Peribacillus sp. FSL E2-0218: one gene and its partners. The protein of the gene in region 2 binds, or shares a complex with, the protein of the main gene of each other region. Links are inferred from orthologs where the notes say so. Each region holds a gene or a part of one and is shown on either strand. Other genes may lie near its edges. The genes, in order: holB, holA and dnaX.

Region 1 (5,393 bases), 3.3 Mb from region 2 along the record:
GAATCGCTGAGAAAGATGCTCTTGAAATCTACGTTGATGACGAGCGCATCATCTTGAAAAAATACAAACCAAACATGACTTGCCAAGTTACAGGTGAAGTTTCCGATAACAACCTTACACTTGCAAACGGTAAATTGATCCTTAGCCGTGAAGGCGCTGAATTGCTTATCCAAGAAATTCAACAAAATTTCACGACTTCTAAATAATTGCCTAACAAAAAAACTTCCGGACCCCGGAAGTTTTTTTTTGCTCATTTATCCTCGCCATCAATGTGATACGCTTGATATACATCTCGTTTTTGGATATCGCGATCCTTTGCGACTTGCTTGATGGCGTCCTTTGAAGTGTACTGCTCGGCTTCTATATAGTGATTGACATGCCCGACTAAATCAAGTTCCGCCCACCAGGCTTCGGAAGCCTCTTCGTCCGGAAATTGCCCGCCTTCGATTATTAAACAGAACTCACCGCGGATTTCGGACTCCGTCGCCCAAGTCAGCGCTTCACTTATCGTCCCCCGAATGAATTCTTCGAATTTCTTGGTTAATTCACGACACAATACAATCCGACGGTCACCGAGTACTTCCTGCATATGCTTCAAAGTTTCTTTTAAGCGGTGCGGTGATTCATATATGATCCAAGTCGATTCCATCTTTTTTAACTTTTCCAGCTCCCGCTTCTTTTCTTTGGCTCCGCGCTGTAAAAATCCATAAAAGTAAAAGGGCTGCGGCGTGAGCCCTGATGCAATCAATGCCGTTAATGCAGCGTTTGCACCCGGGAGCGGGATGACTTTAAACCGCTCGGCTATTGCATCCTTGACCAGTTCGTATCCGGGATCAGAAATCGTAGGTAAACCGGCATCACTTACCAAAGCGATGACCTCTCCTGACCGCAGCCTCTCTAGCATCTGCTTCCCGCTATATTCCTTATTATGTTCATGGTAGCTGACGATAGGTGTCGTAATTTCGAAGTAATTGCATAATTTCTTCGTATTCCTTGTGTCTTCGGCAGCAATGACATTCGCTTCCTTTAAGATCCTTAAAGCCCGGAAACTCATATCCTCAAGGTTCCCTATCGGTGTAGGGACCAGATACAGGGCTGGCTCCAATCCTTCTTTTTCAAAACTCTTTTGCTGCCACATATCATATATCTCCCTTCGCCATCCACATTTGTTTTTGCTTTCTTGACAATTGCTTGAATTTATATTCGGCCTGCATGGCCAATGTCTGTGTTTCGAATATTTCATGATGAATCAGTTCAACCGGGGTGCGTCCTCGTGTATACTTTGCCCCCTTGCCTTGATTATGGGCAGCGATCCTTCGCTCCAAGTCATTTGTATAACCAGCATAATAGCTGCCGTCCCTGCACTTTACGACATAAAAATAATGTTCATTCTTCTCCATATAAAATCCTTCTGATTTCCGGATTATACTCATTTTCGTCATTATATACAACGAGCGGAGGCAGAATCTTCAAATCAGGGTTCCCATCCTTTATCCCCTCAATAAGAATCGTATTGGCTTCCTTTGAGCTTTTGGGATAAACGAATTGAAGCCGTTTCGGTTCGATCCTGTACTTCCTCATGAAATGCAGGATATCCATCAAGCGCCCCGGCCGATGAACAAAAGCGGCTTTGCCCCCTTGACGCAGCAATTGACTGGAAACGCGCATGACGTCTTCAAGATTACACATGATTTCATGCCGGGCAATGGCAAAATGTTCATTTTTATTGATTTCCTCAATCAATGGCGTCGGAAAATAAGGGGGATTGCAAGTAACCACGTCATATTTGCTATAACCGATCTGTTCCGGCATTTCCTTGATGTCCCCATGGATCATCTCGATCCGGGAGGATAAGCCATTATGGTCCATGCTTCGCTGGGCCATGTCATATAACCGCTCTTGAATCTCGACGCCTGTAATTGCCGCTTTCGTCCTTGTGCTCAGCAATAAGGGCACGACGCCATTCCCCGAACAAAGGTCGACAATTTTCCCTTTTTGGATCGGGACATTCACGAACCTTGATAATAAAACGGCATCCAATGAAAAAGAGAACACCGATGGACTCTGGATGATCCTTAAATTCTCAGCCAATAGATAATCGAGGCGCTCATCGCCTTTAAGTTCCACCATTGCTGTTACCCTCCTAATTATGTATGGAAAAAGCATGTCCAGGATCCATGCTTCGACTTTCATCTCGTACAAAAAGGGGCCTGACCCATAGTATGCGTCAGACCCCGAATCACTATATATTGTAAACGGTCTATCTATCACTTTAAAAGAGATGGAGCATTCTTTTATATATTATTCCATTATCACTTCTTGTTTAAAAACGATAAACAGAACAGGCAATCTCCTTCTTTTCGTAAACTGCCAAAATGCAGATTACAAATATGGAAGCCCTCTTGATAGATACGGGCTAAATTATCATAGCCTTCCCCGATATCCATAACCTTGTCCGTACTAGCGGTGCGATTTTTCACTTTTTGCTTCATCTTTACCGCAGCAGGCGCAGTTTCGACTTCCGCAAGGCCTAACCGATGACGCAAGTGCTCGTTTTCCAGCTTGAGCGACTGGTTTTCCTCAAGGATTTCAGCCAGGTTCTGCTTCAATTCCCCAAGCTGTTTATACAATTGGCCTATCTGGGTTTCCATATTGGTCACCGACTCAAATATAGCTTTCTTATCCACGCTCTCCCACCACCTTAATAATCTGTGGCTTGAATAGAAACGGCTCCCTCTTTTAGAATCTCATCTAGAGTATACTCTAATACTCTTTCCTGCTCGATTAGTTCAATCTGAAGTACGCGTTCTAGAATATTAAGCCCCACTACCTTGCCTTTGCCACCAGGCGTATTAATCATTTCACCTAAATCAGGAAGCATTTCCTTCGCACTTTCATACTCGTCATTTTCATATTTCAGACAGCACATCAACCGACCGCATAATCCTGAGATTTTTGTAGGGTTTAATGATAAATTTTGATCCTTCGCCATTTTGATCGAAACTGGTTCAAAATCCCCAAGAAATGTGGAGCAGCAAAGCATCCTGCCACAAGGCCCGATGCCGCCAAGCATTTTTGCTTCATCCCTAACCCCAATTTGGCGCAGCTCTATCCGAGTTCTGAATATGGCAGCTAAATCTTTGACTAAATCACGGAAATCCACGCGGCCATCCGCTGTAAAATAAAACACGACTTTATTTCTATCGAATGTATAGGAGACATCGACTAGCTTCATATCCAGCTTATGCTCAATGACCTTCTGACAACATATTGAGTAAGCCTCTTCTGCAGCAGCCTTGTTCTCATCGACAATCAGCTTATCTTTCGCGTCAGCTACCCGAAGTACTTTTTTCAATGGCAGGACAACATCGTTTTCATCTACTTGCTTACGGGCTGTAACAACTTTACCGAATTCAACGCCGCGGACAGTCTCCACTATTACAAAATCGTCCTTAGGAATAGCGAATTCACCCGGATCAAAGTAGTATATTTTGCCCGCTTTTTTAAAACGGACACCTACAACATCATACAAATCATGATCCCTCCTGCAAATTCAGCACAAGCTGTTCCATCAACAGCTGTGGATTCGTGTTGGACATCAGCTTTCTTTTTGCTTCCAAGATACACGCCATATGCTCGGCAAGGCGTCTTGAGGAAAGATGAAGAGCGTGAGTTTCAAATTCCTTCAGTTTATTTTGAAATGCAACAAGGTGCTTTTTATCCAACTGAATGTATAATAAATCCTTATATATAAGAAGTAACAAATCAAGACCTCTGTCAACCTGTTCTCTTTCTTTAAAGTGTGTGAACCAATCCGTTTGAAGGTACAACAATGCCTTCAAGGAATTAAGTTTTAGCACTTCATACAATTTTACCACTATTTTTTGAGCTTGTACAAACCATTCATCACGGCTAAGCTCGATTCCCGCTTCCACATTCTGTGTTATATGTGCAATAACCGAGGCGAGCTGCGGCTCCAAATCCTGTTCCATCAGCTTCCGTTTCACATTCTCCGGGGATAATGGCTTGAACGAAATCACTTGGCATCTTGATAATATCGTCGGCAAAATTCTTTGAATCTGTTCGGTCATCAATATCGCAACGGTGTCGGCCGAGGGCTCCTCCAAGAATTTCAATAGACTATTGGCGGCACTCACCGACATTTTGTCCGCATCGGCAATCATATAAACCTTGCGATCTGCCTCGACGCTCTTTTTCGAGAATTCCTCTTGAAGCCCCTTGATTTGTTCCTTCTTGATGGAGAGGCCATCTTTTTCTATTAAATGGACGTCTGGATGATTGCCGCTTGAAATCCGTTTGCAATTCCGGCAAGTTTCGCATGGCTCGTAACCTGCTGTGGGGGCTTCACAAAGTAAGCTTTTGGCAAATGTATTGCTTATATCCTGTTTACCCGTGCCTTTTTCCCCTTCAAATAAATACGCATGCGCCACTCTGTCCTTCATTATGCTATTCTGCAGCATGGTCATCACCTGCGGCTGAATTCGGCTCATATCCTGCCATGTTTTATCCAAAACCATCAACTCACTTAAGTATATAGATTAATCAGAAGACCTTTAATTTCACCTATCATTTCCAATATTTCAAGCGAGCCTTTCTCTTTATTGAGAATTTCCTCACTTAGCTCAACTAATCTTGCATCTATCGTTTCCACGGTTTTCAATGGCCGGCTTTGACCATATTGGTTCCAACTAGTGGATTGCTTCAGCTCCAATCCATATTCAACCGCTTCTTTTACAAACCGTTTAACCAACGCCTTATATTTTGCCAATTCCCTAAAGGTACGTGACCGGACTAAACGCTGCCCCGCCCCTTCAATATCACCTATCAAACGGTTCAAGGTTTGGATTTGCATCTTTTGATCCTGTGTCTGGACCATTTGCTGAAACCTTCCATTTGCAGACTGAAACTGTTTGGCATCTTGGCGTGTCTTATCCAGCTTAATAGGGATTTCATGGTTGATTTTCATTATGAACCTCCATGCATCTACCCATTAAAACTGTAAAAAGTTTTCAACAGGCAAAATGAATATGGTCGCACCGCCTACCTGTATCTCCACTGGGTAAGGTACATAGGACTCGGCGTTGCCGCCCATCGGTGAAACCGGTGATACTAATTGGGAGCGTGACTGGCAGTTCTGCTTGATGATCTGAATGGCCTGATCAACCCGTTCATCCTCCGTGCCGATCATGAAAGTCGTATTGCCCGATTTTAAAAACCCGCCAGTGCTGGCAAGCTTGGTCGTTCCGAAATTATTTTCCACTAATTCATTCAGCAGCCGATGGCTATCTTTGTCTTGAACGACAGCAATGATCATTTTCATTCTTATCACCCTCCGGTTACTCTGAATTTTTTCTACCTCTATTATAGCAACT
Region 2 (10,987 bases):
TTTGATTGTTACCTTTGCCCTTCGGGAGAAACTTTAAAGTACTCAACAACAAATAAAGAGGGCTATCGCGAGTACAAATCGCCCAAACAAATTTGTGCAACATGCTCATTTTTATCACGGTGTACGGAAAGCAAAGACCATCAAAAAGTAGTGACACGGCATATCTGGCAAGCATATGTGGAAGAAGCAGATCATCTGCGGCATCATCAAGAGGTAAAACCTATATATGCGAAACGCAAAGAAACGATTGAGCGTGTATTCGCAGATGCAAAAGAAAAGCATGGTATGCGTTGGACTACTTTAAGGGGACTTAAAAAATTGTCGATGCAGGCGATGCTTACTTTCGCTGCCATGAATGTAAAGAAGATGGCCACTTGGACATGGCAAGGTCCTAAAACGGCTTAACATAGTGGCTCGAAGAGCCCAAATCTCGTAACCTTTGGTCAAAATTTCAAAGGAATTTCAAAAGGGGTTCGGAATTTTTTAATTCCGAACCCCTTTTGTCTACAAACTGAGGCTGCATCGGATTGGATGCAGCCCTTTTGCTGGTTTATTCACGACACTACAGCTAAATCATATCGATAAGCGCTTGAAATGCCCCTGAAATCGTGTCCCCTAGCGTTCTGCCGATTGAGGAGAAAAAATTGAAGGCCTTCATTTCTTCCAGCTTTTCTTTTTTTGTCTCCAAGTCATGGCTTGTCACCTTTTGTCCAAGGATATCAGCCTCCATCTCCCCTTGGCCTGATTGGTTGATCATGAATGCACTATTTAAAGAAGGATCTTCATACCCCTTCATTTTCTTCATTCCATCGTTCGCCTGCTGCATCCCAATCAGAACGCCTAAAAATAATACGAGTACAATCCCTGTACATTTCAACCAAAATCTAACCATGATGGAGGTCTCCTTTCCAAATTACTTCGCTTCCGATTCCCCGGCCGTCTTGTCCACCGCTTTCGCATCCCAATAAAATTCGCTGAAAACGTCGGAAAAGGCATCCACGGTTAAAAACATTTCTTCGAAAGTATTGTCGACGCCGCCAACCTCGATGAGCATGGCGTTGCCTGATAAATCTTGATTATATATACCATTATGGGCAGATCCGCCCTGTTTCATAACCCCGCGGGAAATGCCCGGGTATTTTTTCTCCAACGATTTATGAAGTTTATTGGCAAGCGCGGCATTTTTTTCAAAGTTGGGATTATTACCGCCAATCACGAAGGCGATTTTGGCATATTGTTTACCATTGATCGTAATGGTCGTATGTTTTTTTCGTTTTGAATCCCGATGGATATCAATGAGATATTCGAGATCCTGGTTAGTGGCCATCGCCGTCTGAACAGACCTTCGAGATTCTTGATAGGATTTGTTGTAATTCAACCCTTTATTGTTCAAATTGCCCATGATATCCGTTTTATCGAGCGAGGAACCAATACCTTTATCAGCTAGGTCCTCAACCATTCGTTCCCCGAGTTTCGTAATATTGATTTTAGAATGGTAGGCTAGATCCGGATTGGTCACCCCTTTTAAATAGGGAAGATAAGATTCCCGGTTGTGACTATGGTAAATCTCGACCACTTTCCGCCCATTCGTCGTTTGATGAGGCTGGTTCGTATCCCCTTTTTCCGGTTCTTCAATCTCATCCAGGTTTTGCAGGGATGCATCCCGCTCTTCATTCAGGACATCTACTGGCGGCGAGGATTCATACGGCATATTCGTATAATTCGTCCCTTCACCTGCCACGAGAATCTCATTATCGAAAATCGAGAATCCAGGAAGTTCCCTGCCAAGTAAACTCCGCGGGTCCTCCAATGATATGTTGGTTGAGACTTTTATCAATTGATCCGTGATCACTGATTCTTGTTTCCCCTCCGGCAGTGCGTTAAAAAAATATTGGTTTTCATTGGCCATCATCGAGAACAGCATTTTCCCTGAAAATTGGTTGGCTACAGTATGCACCGAATCCGAAGATATCCGATACTCCGGTCTCAAGGAAGTCATGACCCCACTGATTGAAAAAACAAAAAGAAGCAAGGCGAGAATACCTAGAAAAGTTTTTATGATCGTAGATCCGTGAACAGCTGTTATGATCCCTGGGGAATTTCTTCTTTTCATCCTTCCACCCTCTCTATAGCTTGTCTATTAATACGTATGACTTTGCTAGAAAGGGTAGAACACCATTTTTGGGCACAAAAAATGGTGTTAGCGAGTGTAGTATCCCGCATTATCTTGGTTGATTGATTTATGCAAAGCAGCATTCAGCCCATTCGCGATCAAATTCGCCATATCTTCAATGAAAACATCGACTTCCTTCGGTGTAACCATTAAATTTTGACCGAGTGGTGACAGCACTTCATAGATCAATTTCCGTTTCTCTTCATCAGGAAGGACCCCTATCATCCCCATGAAGGTTTGGCGTTCCTTCTCCCCGGGCATATCCTCATCAGTCAGCTTCGTCCGCTTGCCAAAGCTGAATCCCGCAGGTGCCAATGAACGTGAAGGTCTGTCACCTTCATTCAATTCCTTGCCAAAATGCTTCAAGATATAATCGATCGTATCGCTGGCAATGGATACGGCATCGACGACCGTCGGAATCCCTATCGCTATGACAGGTACTCCCAATGTATCCTGGCTCAGTTCTTTTCGTTTATTCCCGACACCAGAACCCGGATGAATGCCGGTATCGGTGATTTGTATCGTTGAATTCACGCGGTCGATCGAACGGGCAGCCAAGGCATCCACCACAATGAGGAAATCCGGTTTACTTTTCTCGATGACCCCTTTTATGATGTCACTCGTCTCGATTCCCGTAATTCCCATGACCCCTGGGGAAATCGCACTGACCGGCCGATATCCTTCCTTCACTGACCCTGGCTGCAACTCGAACAAATGTCTCGTGACGACAAGATTCTCAATGACTGCAGGCCCCAAAGCATCGGGTGTAACATTCCAATTGCCAAGCCCAACGACCAAGCAGCTGCTTTCCCTGGTGATTTTATTCCGTTGCAGGAAGTAAGCCAGCTCATTGGCAAACACCTTTTCCACCCGATGCTGCGTATCGGTATCCTGTTGTCTGATCCCCTGGACCTCGATGGTCAAATAGCTGCCCTCTTTTTTGCCAATCTCCTTTTCTCCCGCAGCCGTGACCTCTACCAAGGATACCTTGAGGTCATCGACTTCTTTTTCCTTAATGATGACCCCTTCGATATGGGAGACATCCACTTCCTCAACGACACCTTTATGTTCAAGGGCAATTTCCTTCGCTTCAATTGCCAAATCTGTCCGAATTCCAAATTCCCTAAGATCCAAATGATTTTCCATAGCGCCCTCCTGCTGTTCGAATTGTAATCCAATCTAGTAATTTGCATAGTCTCTCTTAAACATTCTGTCGTTTTTGCTTTTTTATTATTCATTTTTTTGGTACAATGAAATATGACGAGATGAATTTATTATTGAAATTATAATTCCTTTTCGATTCTCAATCTGAAGTATTGCATATTTATGAGCAGTCTGATAGAATATCACTTGTGCTATTTGATATGGATTTGAAAAGTCGAGTTCATATAATCTCGATTTCTTTGTAGGAGGTGAACGGAATGCCAAACATTAAATCTGCTATTAAACGTGTGAAAATCAACGACAAAAAACGCGTACAAAACATTACAGTTCGATCTACTATGCGTACTACAGTGAAAAACGCTGAAGCTGCATTAGCTGGTGAAAACGTTGAAGCTGCTAAAGAAGCTCTTTTAACAGCTGCTGTGAAATTAGACAAAGCTGCATCTAAAGGATTAATCCATAAAAATGCGGCAGCCCGTAAAAAATCTCGTTTAGCGAAAAGACTTAACGCTCTTAACGCATAATGACAAAAAATTAAACGATCCAACCGGATCGTTTTTTTTGTGCCCATTTTTAGAACAAAAATAAGTCAGCGGCGCTTTGGCATCATTATTTTTCATCGGATTTGAAGCATTCCTCCCAGTCCAGCTGCCTTCAATTGAACGTCCTTACCTCCGCTTGTTTTTTCATTTACGAACAATTTTCTTTCCCCCTTCGTATATTCACCTCTCCCCCGTGCCTACAGGGAATGGAACGGATACAAACCTGCAAAACTGGGAGCAATGGAAAATCCATCTTTCCTTTCACTCAAAATGGCATGAAAAGAGAAGGTGCGAGACTCCGCTTTGGAAATGCAGGTACGCGAGTCCCTTAAGCCGAAGCTCCTCGACCGCCCGCGGAAAGCGAGCCTGCAGTGCATGAAACGGACAAAGTCCAAGCACTCCCGGCAATCGAAAGGCCATCTTCGTTCTCGCACAAAGTGGAATGAAACAAGCAAATAAGGGCAAGGAGATACCCATTCAACGCAGCAAAATAAAACATTCTAATACTAAAACATAAAAAGGTGACAGCGCTTCTGTCACCTTTTTAATCACCTAATTTTCAAGAGCAGCAATTCAAGCGTTATCGCCTTGTCCGCTTGGCCCGTTTTCATTTTATAATCCGCCTCTGCCAAGTCGTTCATGATGCCCAGCAATTCGCGTTCCTGGAACTTCCCCGTCTTCTCAAGTGCCAGCTTTACCCTGAAAGGATGCACCTTTAATTGCCCCGCAATTTTTTGCTGGCTGTATCCTTGACGGGATAGCTCCTTCACTTGGTACATGAGCCTGACTTGTCCTGCCATCACACTCAATATCTTGATCGGCTCCTCATTCTGACGGAGGAGGTCGTGCAGAATCGTCATGGCACTCTCCATCTTCCGCTGTAACACATGATCTACAAGCGTGAAGATATTTTGTTCAAGTGATTTAGCGACCAGCTTTTCGACAATCTCGGCGGTGATAGGCTGATCTTCCTCCACATAAAGTGCCAATTTATCCAATTCATTCGTCAGCATCATCAAATTCGTTCCTGCAAGTTCAAGTAATAGTTCTGTCGCCTGATCATCTATGCGGCCAGAACCTACCCGTTCCCTCACCCATCCCTTCAACTCATGGTCACCAAGCTTCTTCGCTTCAACGAGGACCGCTTTTCGCTTCAGTTCCTTGGTGATTTTTTTTCGTTCATCTAACTTCTCATAGGGAGCAGTCAGAACGACGATCGAATAAGGGACGGGATCTGCTAAATACGCTTCAAGTCTCTTCACATTGTGTTCAACTCTCGACTTCGTTTTTTCAGCAGTCAGAAAAAAGGGGTTTTGCATGAAAACTAGACGCCGTTCCCCGATAAAGGGCAGAGTTTCAACATCTTCAAGTGCCGTCTCAACAGGTGTCTCTTCCAAGTCAAATTGAGAAAAGTTGAAATCCATCTCATCTTCATGAAGGACATTCTCGATCAGCAGCTGCTTCGTTTCATTAATAAGATAGGCTTCCGTTCCATACAACAAGTACACCGGCGCGAATTGCCCTTTTTTTATGCTCTTCCAAACGTCTAATACCAATAGAATCCGCCTCTTTTTTTATGTATTCTTCTCTAATGGTATAGGTGGATGGACCATTTGACAAGCTATAAAGGGAACTAGCCCCCTAAAGGACTAATTCCGGATCTATATGAACACTTTCAAGGAAGGCCCGGGTAATCTCCCTTGAAAGCGGGTGAGGTATTCATGCAGAACAAATATCGAGCTTTTCTTTTTCGCTTGCTTTGTTTGTACTTTTATTTTGACCCCATAACCGCAAACTATTTGTGACAACTCTTGTCAGTATAGGAAATGAAGAATGCGACCTGTAGATTTTTCACTGGTAATGTTTTATACTATTAGCAGAAATAGGAGGGGTAAATCATGAACGAATTCGAAAAGAATGTCCAGTCAAAGACAGATGACGTCGCTGATTCCGCAATCGGTTTCATCGGATCTTTTGTATTTTTCGCTGCCATGTTCACCATAGCTGTCGTCATTAAAGCTGTCGGATCCTGATTTCTGCACTTATTTTTTTCGGAAGGGGACTGCTTTTGCAGTCTCTTTCTTTTTTATTTCTACAACATACTATGGGATAGTCTTCCGAAAGGTTCCTTTCCTTTTGTAATACTTATAAATGATCGAACCATCTTCATCCGTCCTGAACACATGAATTTGATTTGTTTCCAAATTCCCTAAGACGCTTTTATGGGGATGACCGTATCGGTTATCTTTTCCGGCTGAAATCAATGCGGCTTTCGGCTGCAGCTGCAAAAGGAAGGGTGCCGAAGTAGATGTCTTGCTGCCATGGTGGCCGACCTTCAGGATATCCGCCCGCAACCGTGGAAAGGCGTTCATCAGCTTCCCTTCCCCCTCTTCCTCCAAATCTCCGGCAAAAATCCATGATAAGCCCCCTAGCTCCGAGTATAAAACGATCGACGAATCATTTTTATTTTCTTCTTCTTCATGAGGATGCAGCACGGAAAACAGAGCTCCGCCCGCTACCCAGCTGTCCCCCCTTTTACTGACTGACAGCTGCACTTTTTTATCCCTTGCAATCGAGACAAAGTCCATATCGCGATATTGCTCTTCACTGCCGCCTCCAATGATGATTTCTTCCACTTTGAAATGTTCGATCAATTCTTTTGCACTCCCTACATGATCGGCATCAGCATGAGTCAAAATCAGTTTATCCAATTGATGGATGCCCTTACTTTTCAATAACGGAATGATGATATCATCCGCTGTATTGAACTTCTTGCGCTTTTGCGCCCACGGCTCGATGGGGAATGTAATCTGCCCGCCCGTATCAATCAAATAATTACCGCGGTTGAAAGGCAGGATAATTAAAATGGAGTCACCTTGCCCAACATCGATGATCTGCACTTCGCCAAAAGGTGACAGCTTTTGTATATTATATTGAAAAAGCAATAGTACAATCAGCATCCCGCACCACCATTTACTTTTCTTAAAAGACCCCTCCCAGGTCAGGTATAGCCCGAGAAGGGACGTCACAAGTAACGCCATCACGAAAAAATGGGGCTTTCCAAATACAATGGAAGCTAAAGGCAAATTCGAGGCTGCATCGGCGGCCTTATTGCATAGGATGAAGGTGAAGTTCAATATCGATATTAGGGGCTCTCCTAGCGGCGGGAATAGCAGATGACAAGTGAGGGCAATTAAAGAAAAAGGCAGCAACAAGATCGAATAAAGCGGAACATACACGACATTCAGGAACACTCCTAGGAAAGAGGCTTCATAAAAATGAAAAAGCAAAATGGGAAGGGCTGTCAATTGGCAGATCAAGCTTATGATAAGCAACTGCAGCGTTTTTTGGGGATAGCGTAAGAAGATGCCCGAAGACATGAGAATGGAAAAAGTGACGGCGAACGAAAGTTGAAAGCCGATATCATATAGCATATTGGGCTGAAATAACAAAAGTGCGATGTAAACAAGTCCAATGGTGGAAGCTGCGGAGACACGATGCTTGAATAACAATAGAAAAAAAAAGAGCATCGCCATTAAACATGATCGCACGACTGATGGGCTGCCGCCGGAAAGTAACATATAAACGGGGAGGAAGATCAGGAGGACGATGGTCATCCTTTCCCGGGTAATCCCAATCCTGATACCCAAGTAAAATAACATCCCTGTCAAGAAGCTGACATGAAGGCCGGATATCGCCAATAAATGCACCAGGCCGAGCCTTTGATAATTAGTAAGGTCATCTTCATCAATATAGCCTTGGTCACCGAAAATGAGTGCTGTGACAAAGCCGCTTGATTCTTTTGGAAAGTTTCTCCCGATATACGCAATTCCCTTCATTCGCAAATTACGTATCGAATGGACAATCGAGTTTCCTCCTTCGATGCATTCTTGAAAAGTGATGGAATCAGCTTTCAATATCCAGTGCGTGCTTTTGCGCTTAAGATAGCGTTGATAGTCGAAACCGTTCTCATTTCTCTGTGTGTCGGGGATCGACAAGCTCCCCTCGGCAGGGCAAGATAAGCCGATTTGCAAAAGTCTGCCCAGATTTTCCTTTTCTTGCTCAGAATCGATTTTATAACGAAGCATAAGCCGTTCACCCTTCTCGCTGGCGATGAAGCCTTTCAATGAATGCCCATCTATCTTCGGCTGGTCGGTGAATGTGATTGCAAACCGGCTTTCCGTCCCTTGATAAATGGTTTGGCTTCGATGATCGGAGTAGGAAGCCGCCCCAAAAAAAATCATCATCACCACTAGATGAAGGCTATAGGCCTTCACATCCAGCCCCAGCGTAAAATGGAGGAAGCAGAGAAAGATCGTGATGATGATTAATTGCGTTATACTGGGCGATGAATGGGCGGCAACTCCAAAAGTGGCAGATAGGGCCAATAAAAGAAGGTGTCTTTCCATGCCTGTCCTCCGTCATTTAATGATCAAATATTTGCTTTGCCCTCCTCTCCAGCTCCAATACCGCTTCTTTTTCCAACCCTGTTTGTTCCAGTTTGGCTAGCAAGGCAAGCACGAAGTCCTTCTTTTCCTTTCCGTTGACATCGATGGCCCCTTTTGCTTCAACCTTTTCTGTTTTGACACCAGCCTGCCTGAATAACTCAAGTGCATATGGATGATTTTTATAGTCCTCAGCATAAAAAACGGCTTTGATTCCAGCTTGGATGAGAGATTTACAGCATTGCAAGCATGGAAAATGGGTCACATAGATCTCAGCTCGATCCGTTGGCACCCCAAATTTCGCACATTGCAGCAGTGCATTCATTTCAGCATGTATCGTCCTGACACAATGGTTATCGATTACATAACAGCCATCATCGATACAGTGCGTCCCTCCGGCAATGGAGCCATTGTATCCTCCTGCAATGATCCGGTTATCCCTTACGATCGTCGCCCCTACTGTCAGGCGCGTACATGTGCTTCTTAACGCTAATAAATGGCTTTGCGCCATGAAGTATTGATCCCAGCTTATCCTGTTCATGTTGTTGTATCCCCTCATTCAGTAAATTGTTTTCCTCAATTTTACCCTCTTGCTGCCCATTTGTGTAGTCCATTCCAACAATCACCGCACAGAAATGGAGTCCTGTAGTTTTTCAAACGTTTTATCACCGATCCCCGTCACTTTCTTCAATTCATCAATTTGCTTGAATGGACCTACGGACTCCCTATATTCCAAAATGGCAGCCGCTTTGGATGGCCCTATTCCGGTAAGCGTCTCCAACTCTTGCTGTGTCGCTGTATTCAAATTCACCTGCCCCTCCGCCATCCCTCCTGAAGGAACGAGATGGTTATATTCCAAGTTTCCCTTGTCTTCTTCCCCTATTTCCGGAACATAAATGACCATTTGATCCTCCACTAGTTGGGCAAGATTCACTTTATCCTTATCGGCCTTGTCCGTAAAACTGCCTGCTGCCGAAATAAGATCATTGATCCTGTCACCTGCCTGAGCCGTAAAAACACCAGGATTTTGTACCGCTCCCTTCAAATCGACTATAATGACATGGTCTTCCAAGACATTCGTTTCACTTTCCATTCCACCCTCTTTTGCGGCCTCAGCAAAGATATCGTCCGGCTCAACGGGTTCGTGATCATGCCCAATTTGCCAAAATAAGAAAATGACCACGGACCCCATCGCCACTGCGAGGGCAATCATCGTCTTTTTATCCTTTAAAATCCTATCCATTCATTTGCCTCCTAGTTGGTTTTTGCAGCATACATAGTCATAGGACAGATCATAAATACATAGTGTTTCTAGAAGAATCAATCGTTTTTCAAGGGAGAGGAGTTGATCGGCTTTGAAGAAAATCGGTGTAATTGGAACAGGCAATATGGGCACCATTTTAATCGAGGCATGGCTGGAGGCAAAAGTTTTGAATCCGGCAGATCTAATGATTACAAACCGGACACTATCCAAAGCATTAACACTGAAAGAAAAACATCCGGGTATCAAGGTTGCGGAAAGCGCGGCCGAAATCGCCCAGCAAGCGGATTTTATTTTTCTTTGTGTAAAGCCATTACAAATCGACGGCTTGCTTTCAGACATCAAACATCATATAAACAAGGAACAATTGGTCATCTCCATCACGAGCCCGCTTTCGGTGGCGCAGCTTGAGTCGGCCGTAAAGGCCCCTTGCGCGCGATTCATCCCCAGCATAACCAATCGGGTCGGCTCTGGGGTATCGCTGCTAAGCTTCGGTGAAGGATGCGGCAAGGAAGCGAGGTCCGCCTTGCAGGTATTGGCCTCGGCGATATCGGCGCCCGTCGTCATTGAAAATGATATCACCCGGGTAGCCTCCGATATCGTCAGCTGCGGTCCCGCCTTCTTTAGCTACTTAGCACAAGCTTTTATTGACGCGGCCTGCCAGACGACGAAAATAGATAAAGAAACCGCTACGACTTTCACTGAAAACATGCTGATCGGATTGGGGGAATTACTTGGTAAGGGCGTTTATACATTGCCGGCCTTACAGGAAAAGGTGTGCGTGAAAGGTGGGATAACGGGAGAAGGGATCAAGGTATTGGAAGCGGAGACAGGGGAAATGTTCCACCATCTTTTTCAAGCGACGCATGAAAAATTTGCAGAAGATCTGCATGAGGTTGAAAAGCAGTTTGGCCATCCTTATTAATATTCGTAACGTCTTTCTCATTTCCTGCTAAAAATAAAAAAAAGAGGCCAGGGACCTCCCTCGCATATGCGAGGGGGGCCCTAACCTCTTGATTCATTTTCTGGCTACGAATAATACCCGTTCAGTTTCCGATGCAGGCGGGGCTTCTTCAAGATCCGCCATAAGTTCCGTCACGGTAAACCCTGCTTGCTGCAACCATTTTTTATATTGGTCAACCGGATAAGTCCGTTGATAATGCAACTCATCAAAGCGGTCATACAGACCACTTCGCTCGTCCTTCACGAAAAAACTCAACTCATGTTCCACACTGTAAGGTTCTTCACCAGGAAAACAATCCCATATATAGGAAACTTCTTCATCGCTGACGGCAAACGTATGGTTATGGAACACTTCTTCCATTTTATATAGGGAATGGACATCGAACAAGAACAACCCGCCATCCTCTAAATGCTCGTACACCCGGGTGAACGTTTTGGC
Region 3 (7,336 bases), 3.3 Mb from region 2 along the record:
TTTCAAATTTCCGTTTATTCGCACTGGCTTTCACATGGGTGGAATCCACGAAAACGTGTTCTACACTTATTACCTTTTTATTAGCAGCTGTCATTAAAATGCGACAGAAAATCTGTTCAAACAGGTCTGTATCTTTAAAGCGTCGCTCATAATTTTTTCCGAACGTAGAGAAATGAGGCACTTTATCATGGAAACCATAGCCTAAGAACCAACGATAAGCCATATTGGTTTCAACTTCTTCAATCGTTTTACGCATGGAACGAATACCGAAGGTATATTGAATGAAAGTCAGTTTAACTAAAATAACTGGATCAATACTTGGGCGTCCTACCTCTGAGTACATATCTTTCACCAAGTCATAAATGAAAGTGAAGTCAATGGCAGCCTCCATTTTACGAACCAAATGGTTCGGTGGCACCAGTTGATCTAAAGTAATCATTTCAAGTTGATCTCGCTGAATAGAATCATGTTTAGAAAGCATCCTCATCACCTCAAGTTTTAATCCTTCAATTTTAAAACAAAAATGACTCCAGTCAAAAGTGTTCTATCTAAAAGGAAATCAACGTCTAAATTGTACAGGCCATAAAAATAGACAAACTCGATTTTCATCGAGTTTGTCTACAGTCTGAATCAGCCTCCTTAGAAAAGAGGCTGATTTTCCTTTTTATATGCGTATTAAAATTATTTCAAAAAAACGTTCAAGAGTGCTTGACTTTGATTTTAAATCGTTGTATTATAATAAATGTTGATACGGAGGTATACCCAAGTTCGGCTGAAGGGATCGGTCTTGAAAACCGACAGGGGAGTCAAATCCCGCGGGGGTTCGAATCCCTCTACCTCCTCCATAACTTATTAATAACCACAGCGCATAAATTGGATATCGATGAATCCCGTTACAGAAATGTAACGGGATTTTTGTTTTCTGCTATATTATTTGCCCGCCCTTTTTAGGAAATGCTCTATCGCGTGCTGCAAATGCAGCCGGCACTTCAGGCATGCTTGAAAGGTCTTTGTTTGGCAAAGGCTTTATGTCTTTTTACTCCCTCCTCTTGGCAGAAAAAAAACGGCACTTTGGAATGATTAGATTGCATCTAACGCTTCCGAAGTGCCGTTCAATTATCGTTTACCTATTTCGTAATAAACTGGTTTGCTCCATATAATCGGCAATCCGCTTTATGAGTGGTTCGATGCTCGCTTCATCCTGCATGAGGTCATATTCGTTTATATTCAAGCGAAGGACAGGGCATGCATTGAATTGATCGATCCATTCTTCATAACGGCCATGCATCTCCTGCCAGTATTCAATCGGGGTATGCTGCTCCATTGGCCGTCCGCGTTCCTGGATCCGTTCAAGGATATCGTCGAGTGACCCTTCAAGATAAATCAGTAAATCAGGATGTGGGAAGTAGGGCGTCATAACCATGGCGTTGAAAAGGCTTGTGTATGTTTCGTAGTCCACTTCATTCATTGTCCCTTTTTCATAGTGCATTTTTGCAAATATACCGGTGTCTTCATAAATGGAACGGTCTTGGATGAAGCCTCCGCCATATTCAAAGATTTTCTTTTGTTCTTTAAACCGTTCAGCGAGGAAATAGATTTGCAGGTGGAAACTCCAACGATCAAAATCATCGTAAAATTTATCCAGGTAGGGGTTCGTATCAACCTTTTCAAAGGATGTCCTGAATTGAAGGGCATCGGCTAACGCATTGGTCATGGTCGATTTTCCTACGCCTACCGTCCCTGCTATCGTAATGACGGCGTTGTTTGGAATATTATATTTCTTTCGTAAGTTCATTTGAATTTACTCCTTTTTGCAGGGCATTCTCTATTTGGCTGATTATCGTTTTTAAATCATCCTTGTTCCCGACGAAATCCAGTTCATCTCCGTTAAAGGTTAGAACAGGAATGTCAGGGTGTTGTTTCTCGAACCTTTCCATGAAGGTCTGATAATCCGCCGATAACTGCTCTAAATAAATGGACGATATATTCTTTTCGATCTCACGTCCTCTTTTGCCGATTCGGGTAAGAAGAGTGTCCAGACTTGCATGTAAGTAAATAACCATATTAGGTCTTGGCATATCGCGGGTTAAAATATTGAATATTTCAAGATATTTATTGTACTGTTCGTTTTTTAACGTTCGCTCAGCAAATATCAAGTTCTTGAATATATGGTAATCAGCCACCACGGCCTGGTCTTTAGTGAGATACTTTTTTTCGATATCTTCCAATTGTTTATACCGGTTACATAGAAAAAACATCTCTGTTTGGAAGCTCCACTCTTCGATGTTGTCGTAGAATTTCCCGAGAAATGGATTTTCATCTACAATTTCCTTCAATAGTGATATGTGAAAGTGTTCTGCAATAATTTTTGCCAGTGATGTTTTTCCCACGCCGATTGGACCTTCGACTGTGATAAATGGGGTGGATTTCATCCAATCTGTCCTCCTTCAATGAGGTATCAAGCTGCAATTCCCAGTTTATTAGGTTTTTCAGCCAAGAGATATTGTATCACAGACTCGGGACTTTAGTGATATTTTTGTCAGGTTGATAATGAAGGAGAATGCAAGATTGTTTAACGGGGAGCTTCGGAAGGCGGACTTGCTGCCTTATCCATCCCCGCTTTTCCTGATGGAAGCCTTGAGGACATGGTCCATCATCTTTAGGGCATAATTGTTATCTTCCTTTGATGCCGACGCGATGCAATCCTCGGGTATCCATAATTGATATTCCCTCATATAGGCATCATTGGCCGTAAAAAGCACGCAGATATTGCCAGCTATCCCCGTGATGATCAAGGTTTCGACCTTCAGCCGTTTGAGCAGGGTATTGAGGGCTGTCCCATAAAATGCAGAATGTTTCGGTTTGATGAGGAAGAACTCATCCTGCTGTGGCTTTATCCTCTCGATCAAAGAGGCATTGCCATCATTTTTGCACCTGTCGATTATTTTATCGAAGTCGGCCTGCCATAAATCATAATGATCATTGATATAGATGATCGGGAAGCCTTTTTCTTTCATCCGTTTTTTTATCTTTAAGATCGGATCGATGATCAGCTCCGTATGTTCAAGGAGCATATCACCGTGCTTGAACTGAAAATCATTGATCATATCAATGATGAGCAAGGCGAAGGACGTTGATTCGTGTCGTTTCATGGTATATCCTCCTTGTATGGTGATCATTTACTTGCGGCTCATATGCAGCTTGCGTTACTATTCATTAGAATAAGTAGTATGACCTTTATTTTGTCTTATATTTGTCTGTTTACTCCTACTTAATATGAGGGGGTTTTTTTATCAAGGATGATGTGTATTACATGAATTTAGCCTTAGAGGAAGCGAAAAAGGCACAGAGTTTGAATGAAGTCCCGATCGGCGCCTTAATCGTGATAAATGATCAAGTCATTTCGACGGGGCATAACCTGAGGGAGACGGAGCAGAATGCAACGGCGCATGCGGAGCTGCTTGCGATTAACGAAGCGTGCCGTGCTGCCGGCAGTTGGCGGCTTGAGGACGCGACGTTATATGTGACCCTTGAACCATGCCCCATGTGTGCGGGTGCGATTCTGCAGTCCAGGATAAGGCGGGTCGTTTTTGGTGCGCATGATCCGAAGGCTGGCTGTGCCGGTACATTCATGGATTTGCTCCAAGATGAACGGTTCAATCATCAATGTCAGGTAACGAGTGGTGTATTGGCAGAGGAGTGCGGCGGGATATTGACTGCTTTCTTTAAAGAGCTCAGGAATCGCAAGAAGGCCATCAAAAAAGAGAAGGCCCTCAAGAGTGAAGAATGAAATAATGCACCGCTCCATTTGATCTAACCGTTCAATGAACAACACTTGCGTTTTTTTTGTTACCTTAGTATAATGAATTATGCGTCGTTAAGACGCTTGAAAATTGGTATCACATTTGCCGTGCTAGACGGGGAGGTAGCGGTGCCCTGTACTCGCAATCCGCTCTAGCGAGGTTGAATTCCTTCTCGAGGTTAGCATTCTGTAGGGTCTGCCTTAAGTAAGTGGTGTTGACGCCCGGGTCCTGCGCAATGGGTCTCCATGAACCATGTCAGGTCCGGAAGGAAGCAGCATTAAGTGGAAGTTCTCATGTGCCGCAGGGTTGCCTGGGCCGAGCTAACTGCTTAAGTAACGCTTATGGTTGCTAATCGACAGAAGGTGCACGGCAGTTATTTTACATAATCAAAAAACTCATTCGTAGCGAGTGGGTTTTTTTTTGCGCAAAGAAAGTACATGACTTGGCTTTTCTTTAATAATCAGCGTTCCATTAATTTTCGATATAGACTTTGAAATTAAGGAAATCAGTAATGTATAATAAAAAAGATGGAGAAAACAAGGAGGGATTTCCGTGGGGTATCAAGCATTATACCGGGTATGGCGGCCACAGCAATTCATTGATGTAGTGGGGCAGGAACATGTGACGAAAACATTGCAGAATGCCTTGCTTTCCCAGAAGGTTTCGCACGCCTATTTATTCTCCGGTCCACGAGGAACAGGGAAAACGAGTGCTGCCAAAATTCTAGCAAAAGCAGTGAATTGTGAGCATGCCCCGACAAGCGAGCCCTGTAACGAATGTGCTACCTGCCGCGGAATCACTGATGGCTCCATATCAGATGTGATAGAAATTGATGCAGCATCCAATAATGGTGTCGAAGAAATCCGTGACATTCGTGATAAAGTGAAATATGCACCGAACGCGGTCACATATAAAGTTTATATCATCGATGAGGTACATATGCTTTCACAAGGTGCCTTCAATGCGCTGCTAAAGACATTGGAAGAACCTCCAAAGCACGTTATTTTCATTTTGGCGACGACCGAGCCGCATAAGATCCCGCTTACGATCATTTCCCGTTGCCAGCGATTTGATTTTAAAAGGATCCAGCCGCAAGATATAGTTGGCAGGATGTCACAAATCATTGCGGAAACGGGCGTTTCGTGTGATGAACAAGCATTGCATATCATAGCCAGGGCAGCCGAAGGTGGGATGCGGGATGCACTTAGCCTGCTTGATCAAGCTATTTCCTTCAGTTCGGAGACTGTAACGGTGGAAGATGCATTGACTGTCACAGGTTCAGTTTCGCAGGCATTTTTAAGTCGGCTGGCAAAAGCGATATATGATAAAGAAGTGGCAGTGGCCCTAGAGGTACTTGAAGAATTGCTGGCGATGGGGAAAGACCCGGCCAGGTTCATAGAAGACATGATTTATTATTTCCGCGACATGCTTTTGTATCAAACGGCACCAGCTCTGGCAGAATCCTTCGAACGAGTATTGATTGATCCCCAATTTAAAGAATTGGCGGAAGTGATCGCTTCGGAAACGATTTACTCCATTATCGAAAGCTTCAATCAAACCCAGCAGGATATGAAGTGGACTAACCATCCAAGGATTTTCCTGGAGGTTGCACTCGTCAAGCTATGCAATGAGCAGCGAGCGAATCAATTGGACAATGGCCAGATTCAGCAATTGCAGCTGAAAATCGAGGAGTTGGAGTCGAAGGTACAGGAAATGCAGAAAAACGGCATCCCCGCGGCCGTGACAGATAGACCTGCAGAACAGCCGAAAACGCAAAGGGCCGTTAAAAAGGCATATAAAGCGCCTTCCGGCAAGATCAATCAAGTTTTGAAACAGGCTACAAAGTCAGACCTCAATACTGTCAAAAGCAAGTGGGGGGAATTGCTTGAACAGTTAGGCATGCAAAATCAAAAGTCATTGGCAGCTTTATTGTCTGAGGCGGAACCTGTTGCTGCGTCAACTGAAGCTTTTGTGGTAAAATTCAAATATGATATTCATTGTCAAATGGCAATGGAAAATAACCGTTTCGTGGAAGTGATCGCCTCGATCATGCAGCAGTTGACCGGTCATCGAATGGAGATAGCCGGTGTTCCGGAGAGTCAGTGGCAAGGGTTGCGTGAGGACTTCATTTCAACCCAGCAGTTTGACGGTCCAGAAGAAACGGATTCAAAAGAAGAAGACCCTTTTATCGCGGAGGCTAGAAAATTAGTCGGCGATGATTTACTTGAAATTAAAGAATAATTGGAGGTTGGGAAAATGGGTATGCGTGGCGGTAATATGCAAAACATGATGAAACAAATGCAAAAGATGCAAAAGAAAATGGCGGAAGCACAAGAAGAACTAGGTGAAAAAAAGATTGAAGGCACTGCAGGAGGCGGAATGGTAACGGTTATCGTGACTGGCCATAAGGAAATAGTCGACGTGATCATCAAGCCGGAAGTTGTCGATCCAGATGATATCGATATGCTTCAGGATTTAGTCCTGGCTGCAACTAACGATGCCCTGAAAAAGGCAGAAGAGCTGACAAACCAAACGATGGGACAATTCACTAAAGGGATGAACCTTCCAGGCATGTTTTAAGCAAGTTTAAAAGAAACTTCCTTTCAGGGAGTTTCTTTTGAAATTTTTAGGAGGAATTCGATGCATTATCCAGAACCAATTTCCAAGCTCATTGATAGTTTTATGAAATTGCCGGGGATTGGGCCGAAAACGGCTGCGCGCTTAGCCTTTCATGTGTTGAGCATGAAGGAAGATACTGTTTTGGATTTTGCAAAAGCACTCGTCAACGCTAAGCGGAATCTGATGTATTGTTCAGTCTGCGGCCACATTACCGATCAAGATCCCTGTTATATCTGTGAAGACCAAAAGAGGGATAGGAGCTTGATTTGTGTTGTTCAAGACCCAAAAGATGTAATAGCCATGGAAAAGATGAGAGAATTCAATGGTTTGTATCATGTACTGCATGGCAGTATTTCACCGATGGACGGAATCGGTCCGGAAGATATAAATATTCCTGATTTATTGAAGCGCCTGCAAGATGAAACGGTGCTGGAGGTCATTTTGGCGACGAACCCCAACATTGAAGGCGAAGCGACAGCCATGTATATATCGCGGCTGCTGCGGCCATCGGGGATCAAAGTGACCCGCATAGCCCACGGTCTCCCTGTTGGCGGGGATTTGGAGTATGCGGATGAAGTGACGCTATCAAAAGCAATAGAAGGAAGAAGAGAAATATAAGATAGCTGGGAGGACTTCACTTGTTCTTTCGTAAAAAAAAGAGGCTTCGAAATGAATTCAATGAGTCATTGATGAAAGAGCTTGAACAATTGAAATGGAATTGGCATAATCAAAAATCATTGCTTGAAAAAAGCGTGGATCCATCCACGGAAGTAATCGCCCAGGCGAGGCTTGCGGAAGTGAAATATTTCTATTTATTTAAGGAAGTTAAAAGAAGGAATGTCCGCATTAAAAGGTGATGAGGGGATGGCTATGAAGGAATGCACTTCATAGTCATTTTTTTGTTTAAGTTCTTA

Evidence for each region.
Region 1: holA (region 2) and holB share a complex: the UniProt entries of both Bacillus subtilis proteins name them as parts of the DNA clamp loading complex. The link is inferred for Peribacillus sp. FSL E2-0218 from one-to-one orthologs.
Region 3: holA (region 2) and dnaX share a complex: the UniProt entries of both Bacillus subtilis proteins name them as parts of the DNA clamp loading complex. The link is inferred for Peribacillus sp. FSL E2-0218 from one-to-one orthologs.

What each region holds. Positions count from the first base shown.
Region 1 is NZ_CP150304.1:38,399-43,791, reverse strand. The notes cover bases 2,534-5,347. They hold holB (DNA polymerase III subunit delta'), read right to left. Parts: upstream 4,533-5,347; coding sequence 3,534-4,532; downstream 2,534-3,533. Other genes in these bases: MHI53_RS00190 (cyclic-di-AMP receptor), read right to left, coding at 5,012-5,341; MHI53_RS00195 (YaaR family protein), read right to left, coding at 4,547-4,987; MHI53_RS00205 (stage 0 sporulation family protein), read right to left, coding at 2,702-3,532; yabA (DNA replication initiation control protein YabA), read right to left, coding at 2,534-2,687. Also shown: MHI53_RS00230 (AbrB/MazE/SpoVT family DNA-binding domain-containing protein), read left to right, coding at 1-206; rsmI (16S rRNA (cytidine(1402)-2'-O)-methyltransferase), read right to left, coding at 251-1,138; MHI53_RS00220 (GIY-YIG nuclease family protein), read right to left, coding at 1,140-1,400; MHI53_RS00215 (tRNA1(Val) (adenine(37)-N6)-methyltransferase), read right to left, coding at 1,387-2,130; more of yabA, read right to left, coding at 2,313-2,533. UniProt on the Bacillus subtilis protein: DNA polymerase III is a complex, multichain enzyme responsible for most of the replicative synthesis in bacteria.
Region 2 is NZ_CP150304.1:3,371,503-3,382,489, forward strand. Bases 3,432-6,319 are described here. They hold holA (DNA polymerase III subunit delta), read right to left. Parts: upstream 5,436-6,319; coding sequence 4,428-5,435; downstream 3,432-4,427. Other genes in these bases: rpsT (30S ribosomal protein S20), read left to right, coding at 3,595-3,861; MHI53_RS16265 (YqzM family protein), read left to right, coding at 5,778-5,912; MHI53_RS16270 (DNA internalization-related competence protein ComEC/Rec2), read right to left, coding at 5,982-6,319. In the rest of the region: MHI53_RS16235 (IS1182 family transposase), read left to right, coding at 1-405; MHI53_RS16240 (YqxA family protein), read right to left, coding at 569-892; MHI53_RS16245 (stage II sporulation protein P), read right to left, coding at 914-2,113; GPR endopeptidase, read right to left, coding at 2,201-3,319; more of MHI53_RS16270, read right to left, coding at 6,320-8,288; MHI53_RS16275 (ComE operon protein 2), read right to left, coding at 8,305-8,865; MHI53_RS16280 (helix-hairpin-helix domain-containing protein), read right to left, coding at 8,947-9,567; late competence protein ComER, read left to right, coding at 9,680-10,510; MHI53_RS16290 (class I SAM-dependent methyltransferase), read right to left, coding at 10,604-10,987. UniProt on the Bacillus subtilis protein: Part of the beta sliding clamp loading complex, which hydrolyzes ATP to load the beta clamp onto primed DNA to form the DNA replication pre-initiation complex.
Region 3 is NZ_CP150304.1:22,534-29,869, forward strand. Bases 3,828-6,699 are described here. They hold dnaX (DNA polymerase III subunit gamma/tau), read left to right. Parts: upstream 3,828-4,355; coding sequence 4,356-6,044; downstream 6,045-6,699. Other genes in these bases: MHI53_RS00130 (YbaB/EbfC family nucleoid-associated protein), read left to right, coding at 6,066-6,383; recR (recombination mediator RecR), read left to right, coding at 6,444-6,699. Outside these bases: MHI53_RS00090 (IS1182 family transposase), read right to left, coding at 1-481; MHI53_RS00100 (deoxynucleoside kinase), read right to left, coding at 1,124-1,795; MHI53_RS00105 (deoxynucleoside kinase), read right to left, coding at 1,773-2,432; MHI53_RS00110 (isochorismatase family cysteine hydrolase), read right to left, coding at 2,607-3,152; tRNA adenosine(34) deaminase TadA, read left to right, coding at 3,293-3,790; more of recR, read left to right, coding at 6,700-7,040; MHI53_RS00140 (YaaL family protein), read left to right, coding at 7,061-7,279. UniProt on the Bacillus subtilis protein: Part of the beta sliding clamp loading complex, which hydrolyzes ATP to load the beta clamp onto primed DNA to form the DNA replication pre-initiation complex.